DNA from 4 places in the Undibacterium sp. GW821-FHT07F11 genome. Region 4 is predicted to be linked to each of the others. Evidence: predicted binding sites of a transcription regulator. Region 4 holds the regulator's gene; each other region holds the start of a gene.
The links. The regulator sigma-54, encoded in region 4, starts transcription at its own class of promoters, with help from an activator protein. The targets are predictions, from matches to a motif close to TGGCANGNAANCTGCTTT.
Positions count from the first base shown of each region.

Region 1: the regulator sigma-54 is predicted to act here: its motif matches at 2,887-2,904, upstream of AC07OI_RS20220 (nitrate/nitrite transporter).
Region 2: the regulator sigma-54 is predicted to act here: its motif matches at 3,427-3,444, upstream of AC07OI_RS20870 (CmpA/NrtA family ABC transporter substrate-binding protein).
Region 3: the regulator sigma-54 is predicted to act here: its motif matches at 1,727-1,744, upstream of AC07OI_RS05310 (ammonium transporter).

Region 1 covers NZ_JBWKQH010000008.1:118,138-123,226, forward strand. Annotated here, with positions in the region: gene nirD (nitrite reductase small subunit NirD) at 1-108, opposite strand, end outside; gene nirB (nitrite reductase large subunit NirB) at 133-2,562, opposite strand; gene AC07OI_RS20220 (nitrate/nitrite transporter) at 2,934-4,148, shown strand; gene AC07OI_RS20225 (bifunctional protein-serine/threonine kinase/phosphatase) at 4,159-5,089, shown strand, end outside.
Region 2 covers NZ_JBWKQH010000008.1:286,295-291,383, reverse strand. Annotated here, with positions in the region: gene plsY (glycerol-3-phosphate 1-O-acyltransferase PlsY) at 88-747, shown strand; gene AC07OI_RS20885 (cache domain-containing protein) at 837-1,298, shown strand; gene tsaD (tRNA (adenosine(37)-N6)-threonylcarbamoyltransferase complex transferase subunit TsaD) at 1,321-2,349, opposite strand; gene AC07OI_RS20875 (ANTAR domain-containing response regulator) at 2,639-3,307, shown strand; gene AC07OI_RS20870 (CmpA/NrtA family ABC transporter substrate-binding protein) at 3,714-4,883, shown strand; gene ntrB (nitrate ABC transporter permease) at 4,893-5,089, shown strand, end outside.
Region 3 covers NZ_JBWKQH010000002.1:344,063-349,151, reverse strand. Annotated here, with positions in the region: gene AC07OI_RS05325 (quinone-dependent dihydroorotate dehydrogenase) at 1-103, opposite strand, end outside; gene AC07OI_RS05320 (arginyltransferase) at 162-893, opposite strand; gene aat (leucyl/phenylalanyl-tRNA--protein transferase) at 890-1,606, opposite strand; gene AC07OI_RS05310 (ammonium transporter) at 1,795-2,997, shown strand; gene AC07OI_RS05305 (NUDIX hydrolase) at 3,075-3,644, opposite strand; tRNA gene AC07OI_RS05300 (tRNA-Met) at 3,773-3,849, shown strand; gene AC07OI_RS05295 (sensor histidine kinase) at 4,163-5,089, shown strand, end outside.
Region 4 covers NZ_JBWKQH010000012.1:53,570-58,658, reverse strand. Annotated here, with positions in the region: gene lptC (LPS export ABC transporter periplasmic protein LptC) at 1-561, shown strand, start outside; gene lptA (lipopolysaccharide transport periplasmic protein LptA) at 576-1,145, shown strand; gene lptB (LPS export ABC transporter ATP-binding protein) at 1,147-1,902, shown strand; gene AC07OI_RS26250 (RNA polymerase factor sigma-54) at 1,914-3,404, shown strand; gene hpf (ribosome hibernation-promoting factor, HPF/YfiA family) at 3,512-3,859, shown strand; gene AC07OI_RS26240 (enoyl-CoA hydratase/isomerase family protein) at 4,459-5,089, shown strand, end outside.

The DNA.
Region 1 (5,089 bases), on a different contig from region 4:
TGTATTCCTGAAAATAGCCACATCCGGTTTGGCGGCACGCGCAACCACGCGTGCGCCCAGTACGGGAATATCTTCAACACGACAAATAACTTGCCATTCATGACTCATGTTTTTTCCTCTCAAAAAATGGCGTTATGCTGGCAAGCGTTCAAACTGACGCGTATCGACCTGGGCTTTTTCTGGTTCATGCCACGGATCAGATTCACCTTCCAGTGCAAACAGCAAACGTTGATACAGGTCTTTGCGGCGCTCGTGGTCTTCCAATATGATTTTCTTCACATAATCCAAACCGACGCGGGCCAGGTAATGTACGGTGCGCTCCAGGTACCAACCTTCTTCACGGTACAGTTGCAAGAAGGCGCCGGTATACTCCATGACTTCTTCATGGGTTTTCAGTTTGACCAGGAATTGTGCGACTTCGGTTTTGATACCGCCATTGCCGCCTACATAAATTTCCCAACCTGAATCAACACCAATGACACCAACGTCCTTGATACCTGCCTCGGCACAATTACGCGGACAGCCGGATACCGCCAACTTGACCTTATGCGGTGAATACATGCGTGCCAGTTCGCGTTCCAGCTGTTGTCCCATGAGGGTAGAGTTTTGCGTACCAAAACGGCACCATTCACTGCCCACACAAGTTTTCACGGTACGCAAACCCTTGGCATAAGCCAGACCGGATGGCATGCCCAGGTCTTGCCACACGGCGCGCAAGTCTTCTTTTTTTACACCCAACAAATCAATACGCTGACCACCGGTGACCTTGACTGTCGGTATCTTGAATTTATCGACGACATCAGCAATCCTGCGCAATTCACTGGCATTGGTTTCACCGCCCCACATACGCGGGATAACAGAGTAAGTACCATCCTTCTGGATATTCGCATGCGAGCGCTCGTTGATGAAGCGTGATTGCGGATCATCCTTGGCTTCACGTGGCCAGGTAGAAATCAGATAATAATTAATGGCCGGACGACAGCTGGAGCAACCATTAGGTGTGCGCCATTCCATGAATTCCTGCACGCCGGAGACCGTCAACAGCTTGTTGGCCTTGATGGCATCACGCACTTGCTGATGGCTATGATCAGTACACGCGCACATGGGCTTGACTTTAGACGCCGTCGAATAATCACCACCGGCAGTAAACATGATGATCTGTTCTACCAGCCCAGTACAGGAACCACAGGACGCCGATGCCTTGGTATGCTTGCGCACATCGTCGAGTGTGAACAGACCTTTTTCCTTGATGGCCTTGACGATGGTGCCTTTGCAGACACCGTTACAGCCGCAGACCTCGGCCTCGTCTGGCATGGCGGCAGCCTTGGTATGACCTTCGTGGCCAACGTCGCCGGTATTTGATTCACCAAACATCAATGAGTCACGGATTTCGGAAATATTCTTGCCTTCGCGCAGCAGTTTGAAATACCAGCTGCCATCGACGGTATCACCATACAGACAGGCACCGATGAGCTTGTCGTCTTTCACCACCAGCTTTTTATAAACACCACCTATAGGGTCAGACAAAATGATTTCTTCAGTGTCTTTGCCACCCATGAATTCACCGGCAGAAAACAGATCGATGCCTGTCACTTTCAGTTTGGTGGATGTGACTGAACCCTGGTAACGGCCAATCCCAAAATTCGCCAGGTGATTGGCGCAGACCTTGGCCATTTCAAACAAAGGGGCAACCAGGCCATATACCGTGCCGCGATGATTAACGCATTCACCAACAGAGTAAATGCGCGGGTCATAAGTCTGCATGGTGTCATTGACGATGATGCCGCGATTGCAATACAAGCCTGCAGACTCTGCCAACGCCGTATTGGGGCGTATGCCAACTGCCATGACGATCAATTGTGCAGGGATTTCCAGGCCATCGGTAAAGCGTATGGATTTGACATGACCAGCATCATCACCAATGATGGCTTCGGTATTTTTTTCCAGCAGGAAGTTCAGGCCACGGTCTTCCAGCGATTTTTGCAGCATCTTGCCAGCGACGGGATCAAGCTGACGCTCCATGAGCCAGCCAGGCAGATGCACCACAGAGACACTCATGCCGCGCATTTTCAAACCATTTGCCGCTTCCAGACCCAGCAGGCCACCGCCGATGACGACAGCGTGCGTATGCTTTTCTGCCGCCTCTATCATGGTATTGGTGTCGTAAATATCGCGGTAGGCAATCACGCCCTTGAGGTCTTTGCCAGGCACGGGCAGCATGAAAGGTGTGGAACCTGTCGCGAGCAACAGACGGTCGTATTCAGTCTGGGTGCCATCTTCGGCTATCACCAGGCGACGTGCCCTGTCTATCTTGACGATTTTTTTGCCCAGGTGCAGAGTGATATTGTTTTCTTCATACCAATCCACATCATTGAGCATGATGTCTTTGATGGTTTGCTCACCTGCCAATACAGGTGATAGCAGGATGCGGTTGTAATTGGCATAAGGTTCTGCACCAAATACGGTAATGTCATACAGGTCGGGGGCGATCTTGATTAATTCTTCCAGGGTACGCACACCTGCCATACCATTCCCTACCATCACTAGCTTAAGTTTCTTCATGGCTGCTCCTTTGCTTGTCTCCCCAGACACTAAGCAAGAGCAATGCCAGTTCATTTTTATCAGAGGGAAAGGCAGAATGTTTTTATAAGCCTGCACCAATTTAACTGCGCATTAATACGGTTTTCACCAAGAAAAACTGAGAATTCCTCTGTTGGCAGCAAGAGCAATGCCACTTATTGAAGCATGCGCCCAAAATCCTCACTGCACTCATACAAAACCAAGCCATTCTGGTGCATTGCACCATTTAATTCAGATGACGCACGATTTTCGCGCAGTAAGTTTTGTTTTTAATCATAAAGCAGAGCAAAGGCATGCACATTTTGATGGCACGTCCCTTGCAAGTGGCATGCGTGTTCACTATTGGAGCGACCATGCAAAAAACATCATTCTGGAAAGCCGGGCACACACCCACCCTATTGGCATCTTTCTTTTATTTTGACCTGAGTTTCATGGTCTGGGTATTGTTGGGGCCACTCGCCATCCAGATTTCCAAAGACCTGGGTCTGACAGCGGCACAAAAAGGCTTGATCGTCGCTACGCCATTATTAGCTGGCGCTCTATTGCGCATCGTGATGGGTGTATTGGTAGATCATTTAAAACCCAAGAAAGCCGGTTTGATAGGGCAAATCGTCGTACTGATAGGCTTATGCTGGGCATGGCTGGGTAATTTGCATACGTATGAACAACTACTGTTCCTCGGCGTGATCCTTGGTGTCGCTGGCTCTGCCTTTGCCGTGGCATTACCGCTGGCATCACGCTGGTATCCTCCTGAACACCAGGGCACTGCTCTGGGGATAGCGGGTGCAGGTAATTCTGGCACCGCCTTTGCTGCCCTGTTTGCACCAGCATTGGCAATCGCCTTTGGCTGGCAAAATGTGTTTGGCCTGGCGCTGATCCCCTTATTTATAGCACTGGCTGTTTATCTGATTTTCGCCAAGGATGCACCGGGAGACGCACCAAGCAAATCCCTGACTGAATATCTGGCCGTCTTGAAAGACAAAGACGCCTGGTGGTTCATGTTCTTTTACAGCGTTACCTTTGGTGGTTTTTCTGGCCTGGCATCCTCTTTGACAATTTATTTCAATACGCAATATGGTTTAACGCCAGTGACGGCTGGTTATTTCACTGCCGCCTGCGTCTTTGCCGGTTCGCTGGTGCGTCCCATGGGTGGCCGTATTGCCGACCGCATCGGCGGTATCAAAACCCTGTCTGTCATGTACAGCATCGCTTCTGCCTTCCTGTTCATTGCCGCCATAGGTTTGCAATCGGCTACTGCTGCGGTATGTGTATTTGTGGTTGCCATGCTGGCACTGGGTACAGGTAATGGTGCGGTATTTCAACTGGTGCCGCAGCGCTTCCGTAAAGAGATGGGTGTCATGACTGGCCTGGTCGGCATGGCCGGTGGCATAGGTGGTTTTTATCTGGCTGCCAGTATGGGTTATTCACGTCAGATCACTGGTAGCTATCAAATAGGCTTGTCAATTTTCGCCAGCCTCGCCATCGTCGCCTTGCTGGGTTTATCATTGGTCAAGAAACGCTGGCGCACTACCTGGGGTTCCGCCGCCATGACTACAGCAAAAATTTAATCGATCGCATATGCCACTGACTGTCAGCACAGGACATCACAGCGTCGCCGGCTTACGCCCGCGCAATGAAGACTTTGTCGGCATGGTCACGCCGGGCGAACCCGAGCTATCCTGCAAGGGCATGGTACTGGCCGTAGCCGATGGGGTCTCCGGCAATGAAGGCGGACGTGAAGCGGCTGAATATGTAGTGCGTGGCTTGCTCACCGATTACTATGCCACGCCCGATACCTGGGAAGTGACAACAGCGCTGGACAAGGTGCTGGTTGCCATGAATAGCTGGGTACAGCAGCAAGGCTCAGTGCGTCGTGAGCTGGCAGGCATGGCCACCACCATGACTGCACTGGTCCTGCGGGGGCGCATGTATTACAGCGCCCACGTGGGCGATACCCGCTGCTACCTGTTGCGTGATGGTGTGCTGCAAAAACTGACCCAGGACCATGTCTGGGACAGGCCAGAGATGCAGCATGTCCTGACCCGTGCTATCGGCCTGGACAGCCACCTCGTCATCGATCATGGCATGGGTGAATTGCGTGTCAATGATGTCTTTTTGCTGGCCTGTGATGGTATCTGGGCCAGCCTGACCGAATATGACCTGACAGATTTTTTGAAGCAAGTCAGTGCAGGCAGCCTGGGCAGCGAAGTCGCCTGCGAAGCACTATGTGCAGCCGCACTAAAGGCAGGGTCGCAAGATAATTGCAGCGCTGTGATAGCACGCGTAGAGACCTTGCCTGAAGGTGAACTGCGCGATGCCATCAGCGAGCTGCATGCCCTGCCCGTGCCGCCGCGCATGAAGCCTGGCCAGACCCTGGACGGTTATGCCATAGAAGAAGTCATGCATACTTCACTGACGACGGTACTGTATCGTGTCAGCGAACCATCACATCACCGGCAACTGGTATTAAAAACCCTGCACCCGGACAAGGCCAACGATACGCAAGAAC
Region 2 (5,089 bases), on a different contig from region 4:
ACCCCATCCCAAGAATTTTGCCTGAGTAGCCATTTCTGCTACCTGCCTGGCTTATACTTGCGAAGCATTGATGAATGAAGGAATAAGATGAATACAATTCTGGCTGCAGTCGCAGCTTATCTGATAGGTTCGCTGTCGTTTGCAGTAGTGGTCAGCAAATTATTTGGTTTGGCTGATCCGCGTACTTATGGTTCAAAAAATCCCGGAGCTACCAATGTTTTGCGTAGCGGGAACAAGGCTGCAGCGGTGCTGACCTTGTTGGGCGATGCGTTCAAAGGCTGGCTGGCAGTGTGGCTGGCGATCCGCTTCCAGGATCAGTTTGATCTCGGTGACAGTGGTGTCGCTATCGTTGCACTCGCCGTGTTTATTGGTCATTTGTGGCCGGTGTTTTTCAAGTTTGTAGGCGGCAAGGGCGTGGCCACGGCAGCCGGTGTGTTGATCGGTATAGATATCTGGCTGGGTGTGGCGACGCTGGTGAGCTGGGCGATGGTTGCGTTTGCTTTTCGCTATTCATCACTGGCAGCTCTGGTCGCGGCGATTTTTGCGCCTTTTTACTACGGCCTGCTGTTCGGCCCTGACGTCAAAATGCTGTCTATCGCCATTATGAGTGCCTTGCTGGTATATCGCCATAGCCAGAACATCGCGAACCTGATCGCTGGCAAGGAAAGCCGCCTGGGTAGCAAGAAGACGGCAGTGAAAGAAGACAAGAAAGAAGATAAGAAACAGGACAAAAAAAATAAATCTTAAATATTGCAAATACATCTAGATTATTCGCTACCCCTCATTTATGCTTAAAAAGCTCCATGCCTTTTTATTCATCAATGAGGGGTTTGCTTATGCTGACGCGATTTGTGAAATTTTGGATAGCGGGGTTTCTAGCTCTGGGCCTGTTGAGCTTTTCAGCCTTTGCGGCGGACCATGGCAGTGCCAATGAAGCCAAAGCCATGGTGCAAAAAGCCATAGATTCCATGAAAAAGCATGGCGTTGATGCGACCATCAATGAAATCAATAAGCGCGATGGCCAGTATCAGGACCGCGACTTGTACGTAGTCGTGTATGACATGAATGGCAAAAATCTCGCCCACCTGAATCCCAAGATGGTCGGCAAAGAGATGATGGACCTGACCGACGTGGATGGTAAATTCTTTATACGCGAGCGTATAGAGTTAGTAAAAGCCAAGGGTAAGGCCTGGCAGGATTATAAATTTGTTAATCCTACCAGCAAGCAGATCGAGCCTAAATCCATGTATGTGGAGAAATTCGAGAACGTTATCGTTGGCTGTGGCATCTATAAATAGCTGTGCCCTGCATTAGATAAAATCAGGCAGCAAGCAATTCCTGCAAGGGCCAACGCGGCCTGACATTAAAACCATAATCCCGCGTCGCCAGTCCGGGATTGTTTTTCAGGCGCATGGCGCCGGCAAAGGCGATCATCGCGCCATTGTCGGTACAGAACTCCAGCTCAGGGTAATACACCTGGAAGCGTTTCTTTGCAGCCGCTGCATTCAATGATGCGCGCAACTGCAGGTTGGCACCGACACCGCCAGCGATGACCAGACGCTTCAAACCACTTTCCTTCATCGCAGTCGTGCATTTGGCCGTCAGAACGGCAACGATGGCATCAACAAAGCCGCGTGCAATATTGGCTTTATCCTGTTCACAGATATTTGCAGGGTGATTTTTGACGACCGTCAGTACTGCTGTCTTCAAACCAGAGAAACTGAAGTTCAAGTCTTTTGAATGCAGCATGGGGCGCGGGAATTGATAAGCCGCAGGGTCACCAAATTCTGCCATGCGCGAAATCGCCGGGCCACCAGGGTAAGACAGTCCCAGCAATTTGGCTGACTTGTCAAAAGCTTCACCGGCTGCATCGTCCAGGGTTTCCCCCAACAGCTGATAACGGCCCACGCCATCAACACGCATCAACTGCGTATGTCCGCCAGATACCAGCAGGGCAATGAAAGGGAACTCAGGCGGTTGGCTGGCCAATAAGGGGGAAAGCAGATGGCCTTCCAGATGATGGACGCCCAGCACAGGCTTATCCAGCGCCATACCCAGGCCGCAGGCAACCGAAGCGCCGACCAGCAGGGCGCCGGCCAGGCCTGGTCCCTGGGTGTAAGCGATGGCATCTATGGCTTGTTTGTCTACATCTGACTTATTCAGCACCTCGGTCAGCAAGGGTAGGGCACGACGTATGTGATCGCGTGAAGCCAGTTCCGGCACGACGCCACCATATTCCTGATGCATGGCGATTTGCGAATGCAGTGCATGGGCAAGCAGGCCACGCTCTGTGTCATACAGGGCAAGGCCGGTTTCGTCACAGGAGGATTCAACGCCGAGAACTATCATGTCTGTTTCTAAATAAGGGAAATACGAGCCAATTACATATGCATGGCAAGAAGGCAAGCTATTGGCATGCTTTCATGCCAGATCAGGGATTGGTGCGATTCTTGCTAAGAACCTGTTTACGATCTGTAGCGAGCGTGCGTCAGCGGGGAGAAGAGCAGCACAAAAAGCGGAATGTACTCTAGTACATGAGCATTTTGAGCAGCACATGAGCCCCGATCACGCTCGCGCAGTAAGATCGTAAGCAGGTTCTAAGATTTTTATACGTAATTATATCTGGCATGGGCCATCAATGCGCGGCAAAGCAAATACTGACGAAGCGATAACACCGGCATCACCCAGTCTGCGGATCGTGGTGGTGAATACGGTTATCCAGCGCGAAGACGAGTTGCAAGAGCATGCTCAGGCGCAACTGGCGCGTTCACGCGCCTTGCGCATAGGCTTGCTGCAAGCGGGTTATAACATCATCGCCGTTATTCCTGGCGATATTTATATGAGTGAACGCATCGCCCAGTTGCAGCCCGATATGATCATCATTGACGCCGAATCTGATTCACGCGATGTGCTTGAACACATGGTCATGCTGACCCGCGATGCACCACGTCCCATCGTCTTGTTCACTGAAGATGGCAATCAGTCGAATATGGCTGCAGCAATGGAAGCCGGTGTTTCTGCTTATGTCGTTGCTGGTTTGCAGTCCGAGCGCATCAAGCCTGTGCTTGATGTTGCGATGGCACGCTTCAATGCAGATCAAAAACTGCGCAGTGAATTATCTGATACCAAAGCCAAGTTGCATGAGCGCAAAACCATAGAGCGGGCCAAGGGTTTGTTGATGGAACGTCATCATCTGTCGGAAAACGAGGCTTATCAAAAAATGCGCAAGCAAGCAATGGAAAAAAACCTCAAGCTGGTTGATCTGGCGCAGCGCATGCTGGATGTAGCTGATTTACTTGGGGGGTAAGTCCAGATTTGTGCGTGAAAATGGTGCGTTGCGTCATTTAGGTGCGAATCAGATGTGGATTTTTAAGGGAGTTTTGTTTCACAGGGCTGGTCTGAGGATATAAGTCCTTGTGTTTGAGCTGGCACGGCAATTGCTGTATCAAAAGAAAGTGCCAAAGCTGGTACTTAAGAAAACAAGTGAGCTTGACTAACGGCGGTCACCTCACAAGACAAAGGTGTCTTTCCATACGGTTTATCCGTAATGGGACGACACCTTTTTTCATTATAGAAATTACTTTAGCTGGAGTGCAGACATGTCGAATCAGGAAACTTCTATCAACCTCATCAAGACGCAGGAAGAAAATGAACCGAATTTCAAACGTCGCAGTTTCTTGCAAACTGCTGCACTGGCAAGTGGGGCAGGTATCATGGGCTTGAGTACAGGCGGAGTATGGGCTGCAGGATCAGACAAACCGGAAAAAGAAGAAGTGCATATCGGCTTTATCCCTCTCACCGATTGTGCTTCGGTGGTGATGGCGTCGGTGCTGGGTTTTGACAAAAAATATGGTATCAAAATCATCCCGACCAAAGAATCTTCGTGGGCCAGTGTGCGTGACAAACTGGTCAATGGTGAACTGGATGCTGCTCACGTACTGTATGGCCTGATCTATGGCGTGCAACTGGGTGTAGGCGGCAATAAAAAAGATATGGCCGTGTTGATGACGCTGAATAATAACGGTCAGGCAATTACGCTCTCAAAAAAACTGGCAGAGAAGGGTGCAGTAGATGGTGCCGGTTTGGCCAAGCTGATGCAAAGCGACAAGCGTGAATATACTTTCGCCCAGACATTCCCTACAGGCACCCACGCCATGTGGCTTTACTATTGGCTGGCTGCGCATGGCATTAATCCAATGAAAGACGCCAAGGTCATTACCGTACCGCCGCCACAAATGGTGGCGAACATGCGGGTCGGTAATATGGATGGTTATTGCGTAGGCGAACCCTGGAACCACCGTGCAATTGCTGATGGCATAGGCATCACGGCAGCGACTACACAAGACATCTGGAAAGATCATCCGGAAAAAGTATTGGGTACCACTTCTGAATTCGTACAGAAATATCCCAACACTGCGCGTGCCGTTGTCGCCGCGATCCTCGATGCCAGCCGCTGGATAGATGCATCCTTGTCCAACAAGACCAAGATGGCAGAAACCATCGCCGACAAGTCCTATGTCAATACCTCGGTCGATGTCATCAATCAGCGCATTCTGGGGCGCTATCAAAATGGACTGGGCAAGACCTGGGACGATCCTAACTACATGAAATTTTTTAACGACGGTGCGGTGAATTTTCCCTATTTGTCAGATGGCATGTGGTTCCTGACCCAGCATAAACGCTGGGGTTTGCTCAAGGCTGATCCTGATTATCTGGCAGTGGCGAAAGCTGTCAACCGTATCGATGTGTATAAGGATGCAGCGACCATGGCCAAGGTATCCGTTCCCAAGGATGTCATGCGCAGCAGCAAGCTCATGGACGGTACCGTCTGGGATGGCAAGAACCCGGCTGCCTATGCAGCTTCTTTCAAAATCAAGGCTTGAGGAGTCGCTATGAATACCTTGGTACATGGTGCAATGCCTGCAGCAGACGCGGAAGACACTGCAGCCAGCGCAGCAACAACAGTGACGGAAGTTAACGTGGCTAAGAAAATAAAACCCAGAGCAGAAAAAAAGCCACGCTCGTTCCGGCCCTTTTTTTTGAGTGTGTTGCCGCCTTTATTTGGCATAGGCATGCTGATACTGATTTG
Region 3 (5,089 bases), on a different contig from region 4:
TATTGGCACGTTGCAGAGCAGGTAAGGTCAGGTGATGGGCATTTTCCGGATCCATGGCAAACAGGGCAGGGCGGATCAGGGAGTAAAGAAGTTTTGCAGACATGTAAATAGCTGAGGAAGAAAAGTTGAAAATAAAATTTGAGAGACAGACAGGAAGAGCCTCACAGCTCCCGCAAAGTCTGCCAGCGCCCCTGCATCAAGGCATCAAGGGGGCGGAAATTCGTTTTGTAAGCCATCTTGGGACTGGCAGCGATCCAGTAACCCAGATAGACATAAGGTAGCTTTAACAAGCGTGTTTGCTCTATCTGCCACAAGACATTGTAAGTACCGTAGGATGCAGTTGCATCATCCGGGTCATAAAAGGTATACACCGACGACAAGCCATCCGTCAGCACATCAATGATACTGACCATGCGCAAGACATCTTTATCATCCCTGAACTCAACCAAACGGGTATTCACCCGGCTTTGCAGCAAGAACTGCGCATACTGGTCACGGCTGTCATTGTCCATGCCTCCACCAGAGTGACGTTCACCCTGATAGCGTTGATACAGCTCATAGTGCTCATGCACATAACTGAGACTGCTGACGCGGGCATGCAGATTGCCATGCTTCTTCCAGGCACGGCGCTGGCTGCGGTTGGTTTCAAATTCATTGACACGCACGCGCACCGGTGTACAAGCCTGGCAGTTATCACAATGCGGCCGGTAAATGAAAATGCCGCTACGGCGAAAACCACTCTTCACCAGCTCCGAATAGGCATCTGCATTAATCAGATGCGCAGGCGTGGCCACTTGCGAACGCGCCTGCAAGCCTTCCAGATAACTGCAAGGGTAGGGCGCTGTCGCATAAAACTGTATGCTGGCGAAGGGGAGTTCGTTAAGCTGGGTCACGGGCTGATCTTGTTGACTATGGTCCAATTGCTAATCGCTGGCAAGACACTGGCATGTTCTACCCAGCGCAAAAACTCGGTTCTGCTGATCGCTTTTGCGCCCAGAGATGCCAAATGTGCCGTCTCTTGCTGGCAGTCTAACATTTTCACCCCATGTTCACGCAAGAAAAATACCAGGTGTGCCAAGGCTATTTTTGACGCATCCGTGACCCTGGCAAACATCGACTCACCATAAAACATCCGGCCTATGCAGACGCCGTAGGCGCCACCCACCAGTTCACCGTCCAGCCATACCTCGGTCGAATGAGCATATCCCAACTTGTGCAAGTCACAATAGCCCGCGACGATATCTTCAGAAATCCAGGTGCCATGCTCTTCACCGCGCGGCGCGGCGCAGGCGCGCATGACATCTTCAAAGGCAGTATCAAAGCGGACTTCCCAGCGTGGGTCTTTGCTGATTTGGCGCAGCCGCTTCTTCAAGCTGAGTGATATTTTGAAATTCTGCACCTGCAAGACCATGCGCGGGTCGGTAGACCACCACAAGATAGGTTGCCCATCAGAAAACCAGGGGAAGATGCCATTCTTGTAGGCATATAGCAGGCGCTCTGCCGACAAGTCTGCGCCTGCCGCCAGCAAACCCGCCGCACCATCTTTTTCTGTCAGCGCAGTGCTGGGATGGGGAAAGGGGCTATTCGTTTCCAACCAGGGGATCACACGACCCCCATTACAGCTTGCACCAAAAAGACGCCATATTTCAGTGCATCAAACTTGCTTATCAAATAATCAGTTTCTAAAAATCGCATTAAATCAATCACTTATCAATTTGCACTAAATTGGAATGTATTTTGCTTTATCAATGCACCTTTGATACAAATTTGCACTCATATTGGGAGATATTTTGCATGAATGCACAAAATAGCAGCACTGACGCTTTATTTATCTTGCTTGGCGCAATCATGATACTAGCAATGCATGCTGGCTTTGCGTTTTTAGAATTAGGCACCGTGCGCAAGAAAAACCAGGTCAATGCCCTCGTCAAGATACTGGTTGATTTTGCCGTATCCACCATCGCCTACTTTTTTGTCGGTTATACCATTGCTTATGGTGTGCAGTTCTACTCCGGTGCCGAGGTGCTGGTTGCCAAAAACGGCTTTGAAATGGTCAAGTTCTTTTTCTTGTTGACCTTTGCCGCTGCCATTCCCGCCATTATCTCAGGCGGGATTGCCGAGCGGGCAAAATTTCATCCGCAACTGATTGCCACAGCCTTGCTGGTCGGCGTCTTGTACCCTTTCTTTGAAGGCATAGCCTGGAACCAGCGTTTTGGGATACAGGCATGGCTGAAAGTGATGTTCTCTGAAGAGTTTCATGATTTTGCCGGTTCCGTCGTCGTGCATGCTTTTGGCGGCTGGGTAGCCTTGCCCGCCGTATTGCTGCTGGGCGCACGCCGTGGCCGCTATATGAAGAATGGTGCAATTGCAGCCCACCCGCCATCGAGTATCCCTTTCCTGGCGTTGGGTGCCTGGATACTCACAGTGGGCTGGTTTGGCTTCAATGTCATGAGCGCGCAAACTCTGGACAAAATGAATGGCCTGGTTGCCATGAACTCGCTGATGGCCATGGTTGGCGGCACGCTGGTAGCCTTTATCCTCGGCAAGAATGACCCAGGCTTTGTCTACAACGGCCCCCTGGCTGGCCTGGTGGCAGTTTGTGCCGGTTCTGACCTCATGCATCCGCTGGGCGCACTGGTCACTGGTGGGATAGCTGGCGCCATCTTTGTCTGGATGTTCACCTGGACACAAAACAAATGGAAGGTCGATGATGTACTGGGCGTCTGGCCCCTGCATGGTCTGTGCGGTGCCTGGGGTGGTATAGCTGCTGGTGTCTTTGGATTAAAGTCTTTGGGTGGCCTCGGTGGCGTCAGCTTCATGTCGCAATTGCTGGGCACCATTATGGGCGTTGCAATTGCCTTTGTCGGCGGCTACATCATCTACGCCAGCCTGAAAAAACTCATAGGCATACGCCTTGATCCTGAAGAAGAATTTGAAGGTGCAGATTTGGCTATACACAAAATCTCATCGACTGCCGAACGCGAAACCAGTTGGTGATGACGCAAATAATGACGAAAAAAATGGGCGATAAAAAACGTCGCCCATTTTTTGATGCAAGCCCGGCCAGTTTCGTTTCAATCATGCAGCATGGGTTTGAAAATATCATGCTCATGCATCTGGAAGCGCCCGCCATCCTTGACCTTTGCAAGGTCTTTAAAGAAGAACTTCAGTGTATGGCCTATGGTGGGGAATGCGATATCATCCCAGGGGATTTGCTCTTCAGTGAATAATGCTACTTCCAGGCTCTCAACACCCGCCGCGTAATTCAAATCCAGCAAGGTAGCGCGGTAAAACAAATGCACCTGATGTACATGCGGCACGTTCAAAATAGAGAACAGCTCATGCAACTTGATATTGGCACCAGCTTCTTCTTCAGTCTCACGTTGCGCTGCCTGCGCCGTGGTCTCATAATTTTCCATGAAACCTGCAGGCAAGGTCCAGAAACCCAGGCGCGGTTCTATTGCACGTTTGCACAATAAGATCTTGGTGACACCATCTTCTTCCCATACAGGAATAGAGCCCACCACCATCTTCGGGTTTTGATAATGGATAATGCCACATGCCGGGCAAACAAAACGCTCGCGAGTATCATCAACAGGGATTTGCAAGACCACCGGGGACGCGCATTCAGAACAGAATTTCATGGGCAAAAAGAGTCAAAATTGGCGAATCTGCAAAGTGTAACACCTGTCCGCAAAAGTGCGGCAAAAGTCCTGATCCTATAAAAGAATTGCGCGAAGCAGCAAAATCATGTATAGTTTCATTCTTCAGACGCGGGGTGGAGCAGTCTGGCAGCTCGTCGGGCTCATAACCCGAAGGTCGTAGGTTCAAATCCTGCCCCCGCAACCAAGTATTCAAGCCCTTGATCAGAAATGATCAAGGGCTTTTTGCTTTGCACGGCCAGAAGTCATTTTTGCGGGGAATCGTCATCGGGACATTTTTTCTCAATGCTAGCTGGCTGCGACTACCATGCATGCGAATGCGCAAAGCTATCGAACCTAAGTGGACTGAATCATATATAAGTGCGACAGCGCACAGACGCGGTAGGGGGCATGGCCTATTGTAAGAAAATGCGCCGGGCTGTCTTGGCGTAAAACCCCACGCTGGCAACGTTGCCGCAAATCGCCAATTGACAGGCATGGGATACCCAACGAGGCTTTCCATGATGCATGATTTTTTAATCGTCAACCGGGCCGAGTTAGAGCGACGATGTCGCGACAAAGTGTCCGCTCGTCCGCACAGGTCACCGCCAAACAAGCAACAACTGGAACAAGGCATCCCCTTGTTTCTCGATCAACTCATACGCACACTGCAAGCTGAAAATCAGGGTGCTATGGCTGAGGCCCTGGCCGTTTCAGGCCCATCGTCTGGTGATCCGGGTCGCCATGCCGAATTGGGTGTATCCACCGCAATTCACGGCGCTGATCTTTTGACGTTGGGCTACTCTATCAATGAGGTTGTCCATAATTATGGCGACCTTTGCCAGGCAGTGTCAGACCTGTCGATTGATCTTAACCAAAAATTTGAGATCAGTGAGTTCCGTACTCTCAATCGTTGTCTGGATAATGGAATCGCTGACGCTGTCACAGCGTTTAGTGAGCAACGTGACTTTGTGATTGCTGATGAACAAGCTTTGGAAACGAATGAGCGACTGGGTTTTTTTGCCCATGAGTTGCGCAACCATTTGAACACAGCAATGCTCGCACTAACGGCGATTAAGTCGGGTAATGTCGGTTTAAGCGGTTCTACAGGGGTTGTGCTGGACCGTAGCCTGGTAGGGCTTCAGCGTCTGATTGATCGTTCGCTCGCAGAAGTTCGTGTCGGACCTGGCATGACTCTGCACCGCTCCGTCTTCAGTCTGGCAAATTTTATCGGCGAGGTAAAATATTCTGCCTCTCTCGAAGCTGAAATGCTCAATTGCAGCTTACATATTGAACAAACTCCTTCAATACTGATGATCGATGCAGACAAGGACCTGCTCTTTTCAGCATTGGGAAATCTCCTGCAGAATGCCTTCAAATTTAGCGGTAAAGATGGCGTCGTTACGCTCAGCGTTGATGCAGGCGCTGAGCGAATACGCATCAATGTC
Region 4 (5,089 bases):
GTCATGGAAGTCATACGCCGTCATGCCGATGATGAGCAAAACCGCAGTTCGGCCAGATCAGCGCCTGATTACTATGTGGAGAAATTCAATTTCATCCGTCTGTCGAATAATGGCAAGGCCAATTACCACATCACCGGCGACAGCCTGGTGCATTTGCCACGTACCGACAATATAGAAATCAAGCACCCGCAGATCAATAGTTTTGACCAGGACAGGCCGCCCCTGCATCTGCGTGCTGACCTGGCTGTAGTGTCACAAAAATCATCACTGGTCACACCCAGGCGCGAACATGACGAAGTCCATCTGCATGACAATGTCAGTATGGAAAGACCGGAGGGTCTGAGTTCACAGTTCGTGCGCGTGGAGTCAGATTATCTTTTGCTATTGCCGGATGATGATATCGTGAAAACCGATAAACCCATTTCGGTCACGACGGGAAAACTAAGCTCTACAGCAACAGGCATGATTGCCAATAATTCTACTCAAAGCCTGGCGATGCTGAGCAAGGTCCACATTCAACTCAAGAAGCGTGAACCGGCTCCCAAAGCCAGCACAAAATAATGAAGAAAGCGAATATGCGTATGATCAATACACCATTCAGCGTCGCCCGCTTATTGGGTCTGGCCTTTCTGAGCCTGGCCTGCGTTTCTGCCCATGCAGAAAAAGCCGACAGTAATAAAGAGACCATCATCGAAGCCGGTTACGGCGAGAGTGATGGCAAGACCAGTGTGCGCAGATTGTCCAAGGGTGTCTCTTTGGTACGTGGCACACTCAACGTCAAGGCAGAAAATGCCGTGGTTACTGAAGCGCCTAATGGTGACCAGTTCGTCGTCCTCACCGGTGGCAGCAACCGCAAGGTCACCTTCCGCCAGAAACGTGATGGCGGCCCGGACCTGTGGGTGGATGGTGAGGCTGACCGCGCTGAATACAATCAGAGTACAGAAATCGTCAAGTTCATTTCCAAGGCCAAGGTGCGCTACCTGGAAGGTAAACGGGTCACCCAGGAACAGGAAGGCGAATACCTGTCTTACGACAGCAAAAATGACTTTTTCATCGGCACCAATTCGACCAGTGGCCAGCATGTGGATGGCTCTGGCAGCCTGAAAATCATCTTGCAACCAAAACCAGAAAAACAGGCTAATTAAGATGACAGCACAGTCCAGCAGCACCTTGCTCGTCAAGGGCCTGCAAAAGCGCTATGGCGCGCGCCAGGTGGTGCGCGATGTTTCCCTGCTATTGAAAAGTGGCGAGGTGGTGGGTTTGCTGGGGCCGAATGGCGCAGGCAAGACCACCTCGTTTTACATGATCGTGGGCCTGGTGCCTTCCGACGCCGGGGATATCACGATTGATGACGTGAATATCTCGCAACTGCCTATCCATGAGCGTGCAGTACTGGGTCTGTCTTACCTGCCCCAGGAAGCTTCGGTATTCCGCAAACTGACGGTGGAAGACAATATCCGCGCCGTACTCGAATTGCAAAAAGACAGTGAAGGCAAATATCTCGGTGCCAAGAAAATTGAGCAAAGGCTCAATGCCCTGCTGGCAGATTTGCAGATAGAAAAGATACGTGAAAGCCAAGCACTATCACTCTCAGGTGGTGAACGCCGTCGTGTCGAAATTGCCCGCGCGCTGGCGACCAACCCACGCTTTGTTTTGCTGGATGAGCCCTTTGCTGGCGTTGACCCGATTGCCGTCATCGAAATTCAACGCATTGTGCGCTTCCTCAAGGAACGCGGCATCGGTGTGCTGATCACCGACCATAATGTGCGCGAGACCCTGGGCATCTGCGATCACGCCTATATCATCAACCAAGGTGCGGTACTTGCCAGTGGCAAGCCTGACGACATCATACAAAATGAATCTGTACGTCGCGTTTATCTCGGAGAACACTTCCGGATGTGACGGGAATCATCATGAAACAAAGCCTGCAACTACGTACCTCACAACATCTGGCCCTGACGCCGCAATTGCAGCAATCAATACGATTATTGCAGTTATCGACTCTGGAATTGCATCAGGAGCTGGAGACGCTGCTGACCGACAATCCCATGCTGGAGCGCGTCGATGACCCACTTGATCACGCCGTGCGCCTGCTGGCAGACGGTGCCATCAATACCAGCAGCACCTCTGCCGATGCTGGCATGGAAGCACCCGCAGCAAGAGACGACAGCGACAAGTCTGCAGAACCTGCGGCGGCTGATGCTGAAACCGTCATCAGCAATGACAGCACCACCTCCAGTGAAGAAGACTGGGGTTTTGATGACGTGCAGCATGGCAGCAAGTCTGGCGATGATGAAGATGGCCGCCCACAACTGGGCGCAGCCCATGTCACCCTGCGTGAACACCTGCTGGAACAGATGCGCCTGAACCTGCGCGAGCCGCGTGACCGAGCCCTGGTCGAGCTGATGATAGATGCGCTTGACAGCAACGGTTACCTGACTGAAACCTTGGATGAAATACATGCCAGTTTGCCACTGGAATTGTTCGTAGAACCAGAAGAACTGGCTTTTGCCCTGAACATGCTGCAGAGCTTTGACCCTGCCGGTGTTGGTGCGCGCAGCCCTTCAGAATGCCTGGCACTGCAAATCAGGCGCTTGCCCAAGATTGCTTTTGTCACGCGCAGGCTGGCGTTGCAAATTGTTGAAACGCAACTGAGTTTATTTGCGCAAAGAGATTTCACAAAACTCAAGAAAATACTCGACTGTGATGACGAAGATTTGCGCGATGCACAAACGGTCATCCGTATGTGCAAACCCAGACCCGGCATCGCTTTTGCTGCCGATGAATCTGACTATGTTGTACCAGACGTCATCGTCAGAAAATCCGGTAACGGCTGGCAAGTCATGCTGAATCAGGATGTCATGCCCAGGCTGCGGGTAAGCAGTATGTATGCCAACATCATGAAGCAAAATCGCGGCGAGGCAGGCATGGGTGCGCAACTACAGGAAGCACGCTGGCTCATCAAGAATATGCGGCAACGCTTCGAGACCATATTGCGCGTTGCACAAGCGATAGTCGAAAGGCAACGCAATTTTTTCACGCACGGTGCTGTTGCCATGCGCCCCCTTGTTTTGCGCGAAATTGCTGATACACTAGGATTACACGAGAGCACTATCTCACGTGTAACAACCCAAAAATACATGTTGACCCCACATGGCATGTTTGAGTTGAAGTACTTTTTCGGCAGCCATGTCGCGACGGAAACAGGGGGTGAAGCATCTTCCACCGCGATACGTGCACTCATCAAGCAGCTGATAGGAGCAGAAGACCAGAAAAGCCCACTCTCTGATAGCAAAATTGCAGACATGCTGGGTGAACAGGGCATGGTAATTGCCCGACGGACAGTTGCCAAATACCGTGAAGCCCTCAAAATCCCCCCAGTGAGTTTGCGTAAATCTTTGTAAGCAGTCCTTGTAATCACGGTTTGAATTGCTATATATGATTTAGCTCAAGGCAAATAAATGCCAGGAGCTTATCGTTACAGCAAGTAACATCACTATAGGAGCACAGTATGAATCTCACCATCAGTGGACACCACGTCGAAGTAACTCCTGCAATTCGTGAATATGTACATACCAAACTAGAACGTATCAGGCGGCATTTCGACCAGGTCATTGATATCGCCGTCATCCTGACGGTGGACAAGCTCCGGGAAAAGGAAAAACGACACAAAGCCGACATTAATTTGCATATCAGCGGTAAAGATATCCACGTTGAAAGTCTGGCGCATGATCTGTATGCAGCCATTGATGCACTGGTAGACAAACTGGATCGCCAGGTCATCAAGCATAAAGATAAAATGCAAGACCATCAGCACGACGCCATCAAGCACATACCTGATCCGGCATCGGCTTCATAAAGACCCCAGTCCTTACCCGAACAGGGTTGTGGACATCCAAAACAAGGACGCTAGAAGGCGTCCTTTTTGTTGGGTGATTGGTTTTGATTTAATGATTTACCTCAATCATTAATTGAATTGCCCTGCGACAATCCGTACACATAATAACCGTCATTCCAGCGTGCTTTTAGCTGGAATCCAGCGGCGTTCGTTATATGCCGTGGCTCTTGTTGCAAGTGGCACTTTGACTAAAACGTTTGCCCTCCGTGGATACAAGCCGGGTCTCGGCCCGGCAGCCGAAATACTTTCTTTGCGTCGCCAAAGAACGTATTCAAAGAAAGGCGACCCAGGCGTCGTCGCCCCCTGAAGGGGGTTCCCGTTTGTGCTGTACAAAAAATGGGAAGGCCCGAAACTCGCTTCGCTCAAACAGCGGTCCTTCTTAATCCATTTTCTGTACGGCACAAACGGCGTCGACACATGGGAACTGCTAACGTCAAAAACAACAGCAACGAGCATGCAGTCCTTACGCTATTTCCTCATAAGCATAGACACCCCGTGACGACCAAGCCTGACAAAGTTAAAATAGCAGCTTCATCCTCTACCCTGCATAGTCAACCATTATGAGCGAATTTGTCCTCACCTCCGTCAAGAACAATATAGGCTATATCACCCTGGACAGGCCCAAAGCGCTGAACTCGCTGTCTCTCGATATGGTAAGAGCGCTGACGACGACCTTGCTGGCCTGGCAGGATGATCAGAATGTGCGTGCGGTGTTTATCCATAGCAGCAGCGAGAAGGCATTTTGTGCTGGTGGTGATATCCGTTTCTTCTATGACGTTGGTACTGCCACACCCAGAGGTGACTCGGCCCTGCTGGAAGATTTTTTCACCGAGGAATATGCCTTAAATCATTTAATCCATTTCTACCCAAAACCCTATATCGCGCTGATGAATGGCGTGGTCATGGGTGGTGGCATGGGTATTGCGCAAGCAGGTGAAGACTGTCGTTTGCGCATCGTCACGGAGCGTACCAAGATGGCGATGCCGGAAGTGAATATTGGTCTTTTCCCTGATGTGGGCGGCGGTTATTTCCTGTCGCGTACTGATGGTGAAATTGGTACTTACCTGGGATTGACTGGTGAAATCATCACCGCTGCGGATGCCATTTATGCAGGGCTGGCGGATGTCTATATTCCCACAACTGAAATACCTGCACTGATGAATTTGCTCAGTGAAAGTACGGCCACAGACT